2 regions of the Rahnella aceris genome follow, and region 1 is predicted to be linked to the other one. Evidence: predicted binding sites of a transcription regulator. Region 1 holds the regulator's gene; the other holds the start of a gene.

Region 1 (5,911 bases):
TGCCGCCCTTCTGCGCGGTGGTGGAAGCCTCCATCACCAGCTGGCTGGCGTGATGCGCGTTATCGGCATTGTGTTTAACGGTAGCCGTCAGTTCTTCCATGCTGGCAGCGGTTTCTTCCAGCGCCGACGCCTGTTCTTCCGTACGGGAAGACAAATCGTTGTTCCCGGCTGAAATTTCTGACGCGCCCTGATAGATGTGATTGGTGCAGTTGCGGATGGTCTGAACGGTATTGACCAGGCTCAACTGCATCTCGTTCAGCAACGGAATCAGCTTACCGGCGCAGTTTTTACCGAATTCTTCCAGATAAAACGTCAGATCGCCGCTGGCGATCACCGCGAAGTGACCGCGGATTTTATCCAGCGGCTTCACCAGCGCCATCACCAGATAACGGTCAGTCAGCAATAAAATCACCAGCCCGATACCAAATGCCGTCAGCAGAATCACTTTGCTAAATGACGTCAGATGGGTGGATTGCCGTTGTGCCGCATCAAAATCGACAGCGATCTGACCGCTGACTTTTTCCATTGATGAGCCAAAGCTGCGGCTCAGTGCAGGCACGGTGGAATTGGCTAGCTGGTTATAGGACTCCGTATTTTTGCTGCGGGCTGCGTCGAACAATGGCGTGACGCCCTGCGTGATCAGATTTTCCCAACTGGTGATTAATTCCTGCACGGAGGAATCTTCCAGCCCCGGATGCGGTGCCGCTTTAAAACTGGCCAGAGCCTGCGTCAGCCCGCTGAGTGATTGTTTGGCGGTATCAAAAATTTCCGGACCTTTTGACGGATCGGCCTGAAGCTGTGCCACGGCGCGGCTCAGGCGCGTCACGGTACGAAAATACTGATCATTTCCTTTATTGATCAGCGCCATATTGTTGACCAGCTCGGTACTATTTTTGGTATTTTGGGTCAGTGTGTCCAGTGAGGTGACGGTGTAAAGGGAAACACCTGCCCACATGACGCAAAAGATGCCAAGAATGGTTAATAAAGCGGCCCTGATGGTGATATTTTTTAAAAACTGCACGATATGCCTCTCTCGAAACATGTCTGTTTCTGGCCTGAGGATTGACGGGGATGCGGAGAATCAAGACAGGTAACCAGCAGGCAAGTGCCCCAGGACATGTTTGAACACCTCTCCGGGCATCGATTTCTTTATTATGTTGAGATTGCTCCCGAATCATCTATCGGCGGAATGTTCTCGAAATTTAGTATTGTGACAACTTATTTCTCAAACTTGCTTTTGACCTCATTAACCCTGAGGTTAATTCGCCGCAGGTGAAAGCACACAAAGGCGATAACACATAAAAATATTGCCCGATAAACTTATTTCCCAGTTAAGAAGGCGAGCAGAAGCATATTCTCCGCCGCACGAGTTTGCTATCATCTGCATTATTATTGCCTGCGTTGCAGAGCACTTCATTGAGAACAAGAGGTTAGGTAATCTTATGGCCGTTGTAGGTATCTTCTTTGGATCCGATACAGGTAACACCGAAAACATCGCAAAAATGATCCAGAAGCAATTGGGTAAAGATGTTGCAGAGGTGCATGACATTGCGAAGAGCAGCAAAGAGGATCTGGAAAAATTCGATATTTTGCTTATCGGCATTCCAACCTGGTATTACGGTGAAGCGCAGTGTGACTGGGACGACTTTTTCCCAACGCTGGAAGAGATAGATTTCGAAGGTAAGCTGGTGGCACTGTTTGGTTGCGGTGACCAGGAAGACTACGCCGAATATTTCTGCGATGCGCTGGGCACCGTGCGCGATATCATTGAGCCACGCGGCGCAGTGATTGTCGGACATTGGCCTACCGAAGGTTACCACTTTGAAGCATCTAAAGGCCTGGCGGATGATAAGCACTTCATAGGACTGGCAATTGACGAAGATCGTCAGCCCGAACTGACCAGCGAACGTGTTGATGCCTGGGTGAAACAGATCACAGAAGAACTTAGCCTTTCTGAAATTATTGGCTAAAAACCCTGTTGGCCCTGAGGATTTATTCTACAATTGAAGGGCCAAACTATTACTGAAATTAACAATTTAACTGCTACAAAATTGTAACTTTCGGTCGTATCAAGGTACACTGAGTTCCTCTGTTTTTTCTATTGATCAAGTCGTTGCATTCCAAATGTGACCGGCAATTTGTGATCTTTATTAACAGGCTGTCGTTGACGAGAATTGGCACATTGCGTTAAACGAAGAGACTAAACGAATAATTTTGTGCCGCCGATGCCACAGGCTGCATGCCTCAACTTGATTAGCACATAGTAACAGGACTGAATCCGCATGACTGACAACAACACCGCACTGAAGAAAGCCGGCTTAAAAGTCACGCTTCCGCGCCTCAAAATCCTGGAAGTGCTGCAAGCGCCGGAAGGTCATCACGTTAGTGCGGAAGATCTTTACAAGCAACTGATTGATATGGGTGAAGAAATTGGCCTGGCGACGGTTTACCGCGTTCTGAACCAGTTTGACGACGCCGGTATTGTCACCCGTCATAACTTCGAAGGCGGCAAGTCCGTATTCGAACTGACCCAGCAACATCACCATGACCACCTGATCTGTCTGGATTGCGGTCGTGTGATCGAATTCCGTGACGAATATATTGAAGGTCGTCAGCGTGAGATTGCTAAGAAACACGGTATCAAGCTCACCAACCACAGCCTGTATTTGTACGGTCACTGTGAAGCAGGCGATTGCCGCGAAGATGACTCTTTGCACAACGATAAACCTGCGCAGTAATCTGCACAGGCTTTGACTAAATTAACCGCTGAAAAGCGGTTTTTTTATGTCTGATATCGACGCAGATTGAGCCCGGATAGCAGGCATAAAAAACCCCGGCAAGCCGGGGTATGTTTCGCTGCTGAGATTCACGACTTAGGTGAATTGTTCGTTTTTATTTCCTGCCAGATTTTCCCGCAATCAGCAGCATATGCCTGACCGTCGCCAGTTTTACGCGCCGTCAGACATCGCTGGTAATCCAACACACGTACCGTTTCTTGTTCCGCAAATTGCTGGTGGGCTTTTTCCTGTTTCAGTTTATTCAGTAACACCTCGCAGGATGCCAGTTTGTCCGGATTGCCTTCTGACGTATTGATACAGGCACGGTAATCTTCCCGCGTTTGGGATATTTGTGCCTGATCGGCGGTGGGTGCACAACCGGCCAGCAAAACAGCCGAAACCATGATCATCAGTACTTTATTCATCGACATAGCGACCTCAGAAAATAGTAAATGGAGCGATAACGATGAATTTCACGTCTTTTTCATCCTGGAAAATGTTGCCGTAACCGCCGCCCCAGCTCGGAATATCCGAATGGTTGTCGTACTGGGTGTAATGCAGTTTGAACAACGTCCCTTTGGCGCGCCCTTCCTGAATGGTGTACAGCGCATCCAGGCTCCATGCGCTTTCTTTCAGACGCTGGCTCTGGTCATAAGCGGCGTTGGTGCTCGGTTTGGCATCCCAGGCATAGACGTACGAACCACCGACCGCGAAGCCCGGTAAATCCCATTTCGCCAGATCATACAATACGCCTGCATATACTGCTTTTTCACCGTTGGCGTTGAAGTCCGAGCGGTTGTCCCACCACACATCAAGACGGCCGTTTGAGGAAGAATAAGTCGGGGTCATGCGCTGCAGGAAGTAGCCCTGATTCCCTTCCGCTTTCACCATCGTCCCTTCCAGACGCCAGTTAAACTGCCCGGTGGTATAGCCAAAGGTCAGTGCCTGCAACCATGCCAGACCGTCATACAGACTGTTCGGATCATTCTTGTCACTGATGCGGTCTTCTGCACCATAGAACTGATAGCTGGTGGTCAGCGGATTGCCCAGCAGATCCATTTTGTACGAGGCCTTAGCAAAGTACTGATCGACATAACTTTCAGCCTGGCCAAATGCGCCTTCCAGTACGAAGTCATTTTTAAAATCATATTTCGCACCGAGCGAATGAATATAAGAAACGCCGGTTTTCTTGTCATTCTGGCGGAAATCATCCATTTCCAGATGCCACGGCGATTTATATTCATCAGCCCACATATAGGAGAAACTCAGTTCACCCGGGTCACCGAAATCGTGTTTATAACCGGCTTCCGCACCGCGATACGTACCCGGCATAAAGCTCCAGTGCGGTGCGATCAGCGTCTGTCCGGTAGGCTGAATATACCCTGCGTGCCCCCAGAATCCGCCGTATTTGAATTTACCGGCTGCCTTATAAAGACTGACCCCACTTTTATCCCCGGAGTAATCTTCGTCGTAGGCGCGGTTGCTGTTGGAAAAGGCGATTTCGTTGGGATGGCCGCTCTCGCTGCTCTCAGCCATTTCAATCGCCGTAAAGGCTGCGATATCAATACCAAACATGTCCCAGGCATAGCCGGAAGAAAAATCGAGGTTCAGGTTAGCGGTAGAATGCGAAAGGTTGGTTGTATAGTCTTTGTAGTGGTCACTCGCCGGATCCATGTCCTTGCGGTCACGTTCACGCTGCCAGTAGTACACACCGCCGGTCAGTGTGGAATCATCAATAAAACCGGCTGCTTTGGTCTCTTGTGAAAACATCATTCCGCCACCCAGTAAGGTGCCGGCGAGAGAATACATGGCAGGTTTCAGGTAAGCCGATCCCCTGCCCCTGTTACGGCGCTTGTGCATAGAGATTCCTCATGTTGACTAAAAAAACGAGCAAAACCCAAACGGGTATAAAAAGCGGTCGCCAGAGGCGTAACCGGTTAAATCAACATCAAGAGTATTTTTCGCGACGCGAATTATCAATGAGTAATTAATCATTAATTATCGAAATATGACAAAGTGCACATAAAGATGAAAAAGCATTACAGAGGTATGCAGGAAAGGATTAAAGCAATGGACTATAATAATATATAATTAAAACATACGATTAAACAAAATCATCTTACAGTTTAAACGTTTCAGCAATATGAACGGCTGTGGCACAACGTTTTAAAAGTAAGCATAGGAAATACATTAATTCGCGACGAAAAACAAAAGGCATCTCTGACAAGAATAACAGGCGAAAAAAAACGCAGCCTGAACTGCGTTTTTGTTACCTCATACTGAGGACTTACGCGACGGGTTTGCTTTCCCAGGTATCACGCAGGCCAACGGTACGGTTAAACACCAGATGTTCAGCACTTGAGTAGCGGTTGTCGGCACAGAAGTAACCTTCACGCTCAAACTGCAGGCTGATTTCAGCCTGTGCAGCCACCAGTGATGGCTCCACGAAACCGTGGGAAATCACCAGGGAATCCGGGTTGATGGTGGTCAGGAAGTCTTCCGCCTGGCCCGGGTTTGCGACGCTGAACAGACGGTCATACAGGCGGAACTCAGCCGGTTTGCCTTCAGACGCGGACACCCAGTGGATCACGCCTTTCACCTTGCGGCCATCGGCAGGATCTTTGCTCAGCGTGTCGATATCGTAAGAACAGAAGATAGTGGTGATATTTCCTTCCTCGTCTTTCTCGATACGTTCTGCTTTGATCACATACGCATTACGCAGGCGCACTTCTTTGCCCAACACCAGACGTTTGTACTGCTTGTTGGCTTCTTCGCGGAAATCAGCCTGATCGATGTAAATCTCACGGGTAAACGGCACTTCGCGGGTGCCCATTTCCGGTTTGCCCGGATGATTCGGCATCTTCACCATCTGCACATCATCACCGGTAAAGTTTTCAATGATCACTTTAACCGGATTGATAACCGCCATGGCGCGCGGTGCGTTCTCGTTGAGATCGTCACGGATGCAAGATTCCAGCGCCATCATTTCAACGTTGTTATCCTGCTTGGTAACGCCGATACGACGGCAGAATTCACGGATAGACGCCGCGGTATAGCCCCGGCGACGCAGACCTGAAACGGTCGGCATGCGCGGGTCATCCCAGCCTTCAACAATCTTCTCGGTCACCAGCAGG
Region 2 (5,911 bases), on a different contig from region 1:
CCTCCCCCTTCGCAGGGGGAGGAGCAAAGAAAAACCCCTCCAGCCATACCCGTTCTGTTTCTTACTTCCCAAACAATCTCCGCCCAAAATCCTCGATCTTGCGATTTACCAGCCGCATCTGCATGGTTTTACTCCAGCTCGCTGAAATCCCTGCAGCAGACATCAGACGGCGATACTGTTCCTCATCAAACGGCATGTTGAAGGCGATAGAAATCGCTTCTGCGACGGACACCTCACTGTTGCGCGTCAGCAGTTCCAGCGGCCGGTCGCCACTGACATTCCCCGTACTGACCACCCGATATAACCAGCCGCAGCGGCCGCTTTGTTGTAACAGCGGCGACAGGTTTTTGCAGTCGAGAAAATGGTTCAGTTTGTAGCAGGGCGCACGGGGTTGCGTGACCTGAATCAGCGCGTCGCCCCAGCGGAAAATATCGCCGATATACACGTTATCTTCGGTCATGCCGAGTGTCGAAAGGTTTTCCCCAAACGCAGGCGGATGAAAACGGTCCTCTTCTTCGGGAAACTGTTGGCGCAACCAGGCGTAATGCTCGCGGGGAAAATGACACAGCGCGCGGTCAGCGCCACCGTGATAAGACTTTTCGGCCTGCTGATCGTTCTCCAGCCCGAGAGGCGTCAGAGCGACAGCGCCATCAACCTGACGTTTGGCAATCGCACTGGGTGAAAAGTCGGGATAATGCTCGATGGTACCGATGTACACGTCGGGATAATGCATAAGCTCTCCGCTGCTGAAATGTCACTCGCTCAAGCATAACCTGCATTCGGCAGCGGGAGTAGAAGGAATACCTGCGCACATGCGGGGTGCGCAGGTTCATCAGTCAGAACGTTTCCCAGTTATCCTGACTGGTTTTGCCTTGAACTGGCAGCGGCAGGGCCGGACGGCGCAGCGCGGCGGATGCCGGTGCGGCCAGCATATCGCCGTTATCGGCCAGGCGGAATACCGAGACTGCCTGCGTCAGCGTCGCGGCCTGATCTTCGAGTGAATCGGCGGCAGCGGATGACTGCTCAACCAGCGCGGCGTTCTGCTGTGTCGTGCTGTCCATTTCGACAATCGCCTGCGAAATCTGGCTGATACCACGGCTTTGCTCGTCAGAAGCAGAGGCGATTTCACCCATGATATCGCGCACATGCGAGACGGATTTCACGATATCCTGCATGGTGCGTCCGGTATTTTCCACCAGCTTCGCGCCGGTGTTAACACGTTCAACCGACTCGGCAATCAGCCCTTCGATCTCTTTCGCTGCCTGCGCACTGCGCTGTGCCAGTATGCGGACTTCCGAGGCGACGACTGAGAATCCGCGACCCTGTTCACCGGCACGCGCGGCTTCAACCGCAGCGTTCAGCGCCAGGATATTGGTCTGGAACGCGATGCTGTTGATGACGGACGTAATTTCGGCGATACGTTTTGAGCTGCCGGAAATCTGCTGCATGGTGTCGACCACTTCGCCGACTTGTTTGCCGCCGAGCGTTGCGGTGCCTGAAGCCTCGCTGGCCAGTTTGCTGGCGTGATGGGCGTTATCGGCGTTCTGTTTCACCGTCGCGCTCAGTTCTTCCATGCTGGCGGCGGTTTCTTCAACCGCGGCGGCCTGCTGTTCGGTGCGTGAGGAAAGATCGGTATTCCCGGCGGCGATTTCAGCCGCCGCGTGAGAAACCTGTGAAACGCCGGAGCGGATTTCATAAATCATCGTACTGAGATTCTGGCTCATCGCGGACACCGCGTTCATCAGCATACCCAGCTCATCGCGACGTGTGGTTGGATGCGCGACAGTCAGATCGCCCCGCGCAATCGCCTCCGCCGTTTTCAGCGTATCGCGCAGCGGCTGGGCAATCTGGCGGGTGATTCGCCATGCAATGATAATCCCCACCAGCATTACGATCAGCGTAATCACCATCATGATCATCTGTGCATTACTGATGTCTTTATGCGTGTTATCCAGTTCATTTTTGAATATTTTTGCGACCAGTGTGTTCATCTCAGCGGCTTTTACTGTCAGCAGCTGCGAGTTCTTTTGTTCATCTTCGTAAGCCGGCATGTAGGCCATAACGTGATCTTTATAGGTCGCCAGCGCACTCATCAGCGGGGCGAGTGTGGCCTGCTGATCCGGCAACAGTAATGCGTTCAGCTTTTTAGCATTGGCCTGCGTATCATCAATTGACTTTAACAGCCTGGCTTCCGATTCCTTGTTGATGTTGAGCAACAGGCCGCGCACGTCATAACGCACGTTGATCAGTTTTTGAATGACTTCGGCCAGTGAAAGACGAATGGAAGGATCGGCATCTTCCACACGCAGCTGATCTTGTAAACGTTTCACAACGGCTTCGGTTTCGGAAAGATTCCAGCTGGCGCGTACCGCATCTTTGCGGTCGACGGCTTCTTTAAATGCGGCTTGTGCCTGCTGATATTCATGAATTTTTACCGGCACCTGCTCCAGTTCTGCCTGCCCAGCGGCATCCCATTTCAGCTTGTCTTTCGACTGCTCAATCAGTTGCGACAGCGCGTCAATGTTGTCCTGATTTTGTTTGAGATATGCCGGATTGTAATTGAGCTGATAAAGCGTACGGCTGAGGCGGGCATCATTGAGTAATGCGTTCATCTGATTACTGAAATCGACTTTTTCCGCACGCTGACTGATGTCGTTAAATTTAATCATTCCCGCAGTGGTAATGACGGCCGCGATCAAAAGCACCAGCCCGAAACCCAGACCCAGTTTGGTGCCGACCTTGAGATTGTTCATCCACTGCGAAAGACCCGATCCGTTACTCATAATCATTCTCCGTCAAACATCCCTTTTAAATAGACATGCGTTTTTGTGACGCCTTTGTGAACAATCTATCGGTAGGTTGTTTAATAAACTTTATAGGATCTGTGGCGTATTTTTGATTAATGCGAGCGGGGTCTAATAATGGTGGGAAACGGAAGAATAATTCGCTGTAAAACAGTGATCATGCATACAAATTCAGGACATAAAAAAGGCGGGTCACTGACCCGCCATTGGCGAAAACATCATCATGCCCGCGAAGGGCGGCAGGGCGAAATTACTTCGCTTCAGCCAGACGTTTTGCTGCTTCGTCCCAGTTTACAACAGCCCAGAAGGCTTTGATGTAATCAGGGCGTTTGTTCTGATATTTCAGGTAGTAAGCGTGTTCCCACACGTCCAGGCCCAGCAGCGGGTAACCGGAAGCGCCGGAAATGGCTTCGCCCATCAGCGGGCTGTCCTGGTTAGCAGTAGAAACAACCGCCAGTTTGCCGTCTTTCAGCACCAGCCATGCCCAGCCTGAACCGAAACGAGTGGTCGCTGCTTTCTCAAAAGTTTCTTTGAAAGCGTCAACGCTGCCGAAATCGCGTTCGATCGCAGATTTCAGTTCGCCCTGCAGGGTGGTGCCGGTTTTCAGGCCTTTCCAGAACAGGCTGTGGTTAGCGTGGCCGCCTGCGTTGTTACGCAGTGCAACTTTCTTGTCTGCAGGAACCTGATCCAGTTTGGTGATCAGTTCTTCAACCGGCAATGCAGCCAGTTCCGGCAAGCTTTCCAGCGCAGCGTTAGCGTTGTTCACGTAAGCCTGGTGATGTTTAGTATGATGGATTTCCATCGTTTCTTTGTCGAAATGCGGTTCGAGTGCGTCGTATGCGTAAGGCAGTGATGGCAGTGAATAACTCATGTTCATCGTCTCCATAGTGTAGGGCGGCACCGTCATTGTGAGCACCGCGTAATCAGTCGGATCATTATAGTTAATTAAATGATATTGAAAATGATTATCTATGCTCCATGCTTTGTGCGGGTACTCGTAAGCGCCTGTTATACGGGGCTTAGAACCAGATAACCGCAAACAATCCTAAATTGTCTAAAGGCACGCGGTGCTTAGAGAGAGTTAACGTAACCGCTGCGGATGCGTATACACCGTTGCCCGTCCCGGTTTACTGAAACCGACCAGCGTCAGATTGCATTTTTCGGCAACGTCGACTGCGAGCGTAGTGGCGGCGGAGACGGCAAACAGGATTTCGATGCCGCACATCGCGGCTTTCTGCACCATTTCATAGCTGGCGCGGCTTGATACCAGCGCGGCGCCGGATATCCAGTCGTTTTGTCTGGCACGCATACCGAGCATTTTATCGAGCGCCACATGACGGCCCACATCTTCGCAGCCACCCAGTAATTCACCTTCCGGCGTGATCCACGCGGCGGCGTGGGTACAGCCGGTGAGCTGGCCGATTTCCTGCACGGATTTCAGCTGGTGCAGCGCGTTGTCCAGATTTGCCAGATCAAAGGTTTGACTGAACGGCAGCGGCGCGAGCGGGCGGAATAAATCGCCTAACTGTTCGATGCCGCAGACGCCGCACCCGGTACGGCCCGCCATGGCGCGGCGGCGTTCTTTCAGCCCGGCGAAACGGCGGCTCGATAATTCGATGTTAACCTCAATCCCGTTACAGTTTGGTGTCACCTCCATCCCGTAAATATCACTGACCGATTCAATAATCCCTTCTGACAGCGAAAAGCCCAGCGCAAAGGCGTGCAGATCTTTCGGTGAAGCCATCATGACCACATGCGAAATGCCGTTATAAACCAGCGCAACGGGCACTTCCTGAGCAATCCAGTCATCTTCCGGCTCATTGAGATGTGCGCGCTGCATCACCGTTTTTTGGCTGGCTCCGATGATCTGAGTCACTTTTTTGTCATCTTTTTCGCCCAGTTCGTTTACTTGATGGACATCCATTAGCAATAACCTTATAAACATTCCGGCTACATAAGCCGTACAAAAACTATGGGTACTTGGCTTTAATTTTAACGCTTCCGCATCAGCTGCGGAAAGCGCCAATTTGAAAAGCAATGTGTTAACAGATGATGGGAAGGAGTCTTTCATGCAAGTCAGCAGAAGACAATTATTCAAAATATGTGCGGGTGGTATGGCCGGCACCACGGCGGCATTATTAGGATTTACTCCTACCATGGCGCTGGCGGAAACCCGCCAATACAAACTGCTTCGCTCCCGTGAAACCCGCAACAACTGCACTTACTGTTCCGTAGGTTGCGGAATACTGATTTACAGCCAGGGCGATGGCGCGAAAAACGTCACTGAAAATATCTTCCACGTAGAGGGTGACGCCGATCATCCGGTCAGTCGTGGCTCGTTGTGCCCGAAAGGCGCAGGCGTGCTGGATTACATCCACAGCGAAGGCCGTCTCAGATATCCGGAATACCGCGCTCCCGGTTCCGATAAATGGCAGCGCATCACGTGGGACGAGGCGATTTCCCGTATCGCCCGCCTGATGAAAGATGACCGCGACGCCAACTTCGTCGAGAAAAATGAAAACAACGTGACGGTCAACCGCTGGCTGACCACCGGCATGCTGTGTTCTTCTGCGGCCAGTAATGAAACCGGTCTGCTGGATCAGAAATTCACCCGCGCGCTGGGTATGGTGGCGATCGACTGTCAGGCCCGTCTGTGTCATGGCCCGACCGTGGCGGCATTAGCGCCAACCTTTGGTCGCGGTGCGATGACGAACAACTGGGTCGACATCAAAAACGCCAATGTGATTTTAATTATGGGCGGAAATGCGGCAGAAGCGCATCCGGTCGGATTCAAATGGGTGATTGAGGCCAAAACCAAAAATAACGCCAAAGTCATCGTCGTCGATCCGCGCTTTAACCGCAGTGCTGCGGTGGCCGATATCTACGCGCCGATTCGCGCTGGTTCTGACACGGCCTTCCTGCTCGGCATGATCAATTATCTGATCACCCACAATAAAATTCAGACCGAATACGTCCTGGAATACACCAATGCCAGCCTGCTGGTACGTGAAGATTATGAATTCAACGACGGTCTTTTCAGCGGTTTTAACGCGGCGAAAAAATCCTATAACAAAGAAAGCTGGCACTATCAGCTGGATGAAAAAGGC

What was found. Region 1 encodes Fur, which represses iron uptake genes when iron is present. Its sites were predicted from a motif close to ATAATAATGAGAACNACTATCAA; they were not measured.
Region 2: the regulator Fur is predicted to act here: its motif matches at 3,754-3,776, upstream of sodA (superoxide dismutase [Mn]).

What each region holds. Positions count from the first base shown of each region.
Region 1 covers NZ_JAADJV010000001.1:2,341,105-2,347,015, forward strand. The annotation lists gene GW591_RS10715 (methyl-accepting chemotaxis protein) at 1-1,021, opposite strand, end outside; gene fldA (flavodoxin FldA) at 1,443-1,970, shown strand; gene fur (ferric iron uptake transcriptional regulator) at 2,283-2,738, shown strand; gene chiQ (ChiQ/YbfN family lipoprotein) at 2,867-3,202, opposite strand; gene chiP (chitoporin ChiP) at 3,216-4,586, opposite strand; gene glnS (glutamine--tRNA ligase) at 5,065-5,911, opposite strand, start outside.
Region 2 covers NZ_JAADJV010000004.1:352,799-358,709, reverse strand. The annotation lists gene yiiM (6-hydroxyaminopurine reductase) at 62-733, opposite strand; gene GW591_RS19835 (methyl-accepting chemotaxis protein) at 837-2,783, opposite strand; gene sodA (superoxide dismutase [Mn]) at 3,055-3,675, opposite strand; gene fdhD (formate dehydrogenase accessory sulfurtransferase FdhD) at 3,886-4,728, opposite strand; gene fdnG (formate dehydrogenase-N subunit alpha) at 4,874-5,911, shown strand, end outside.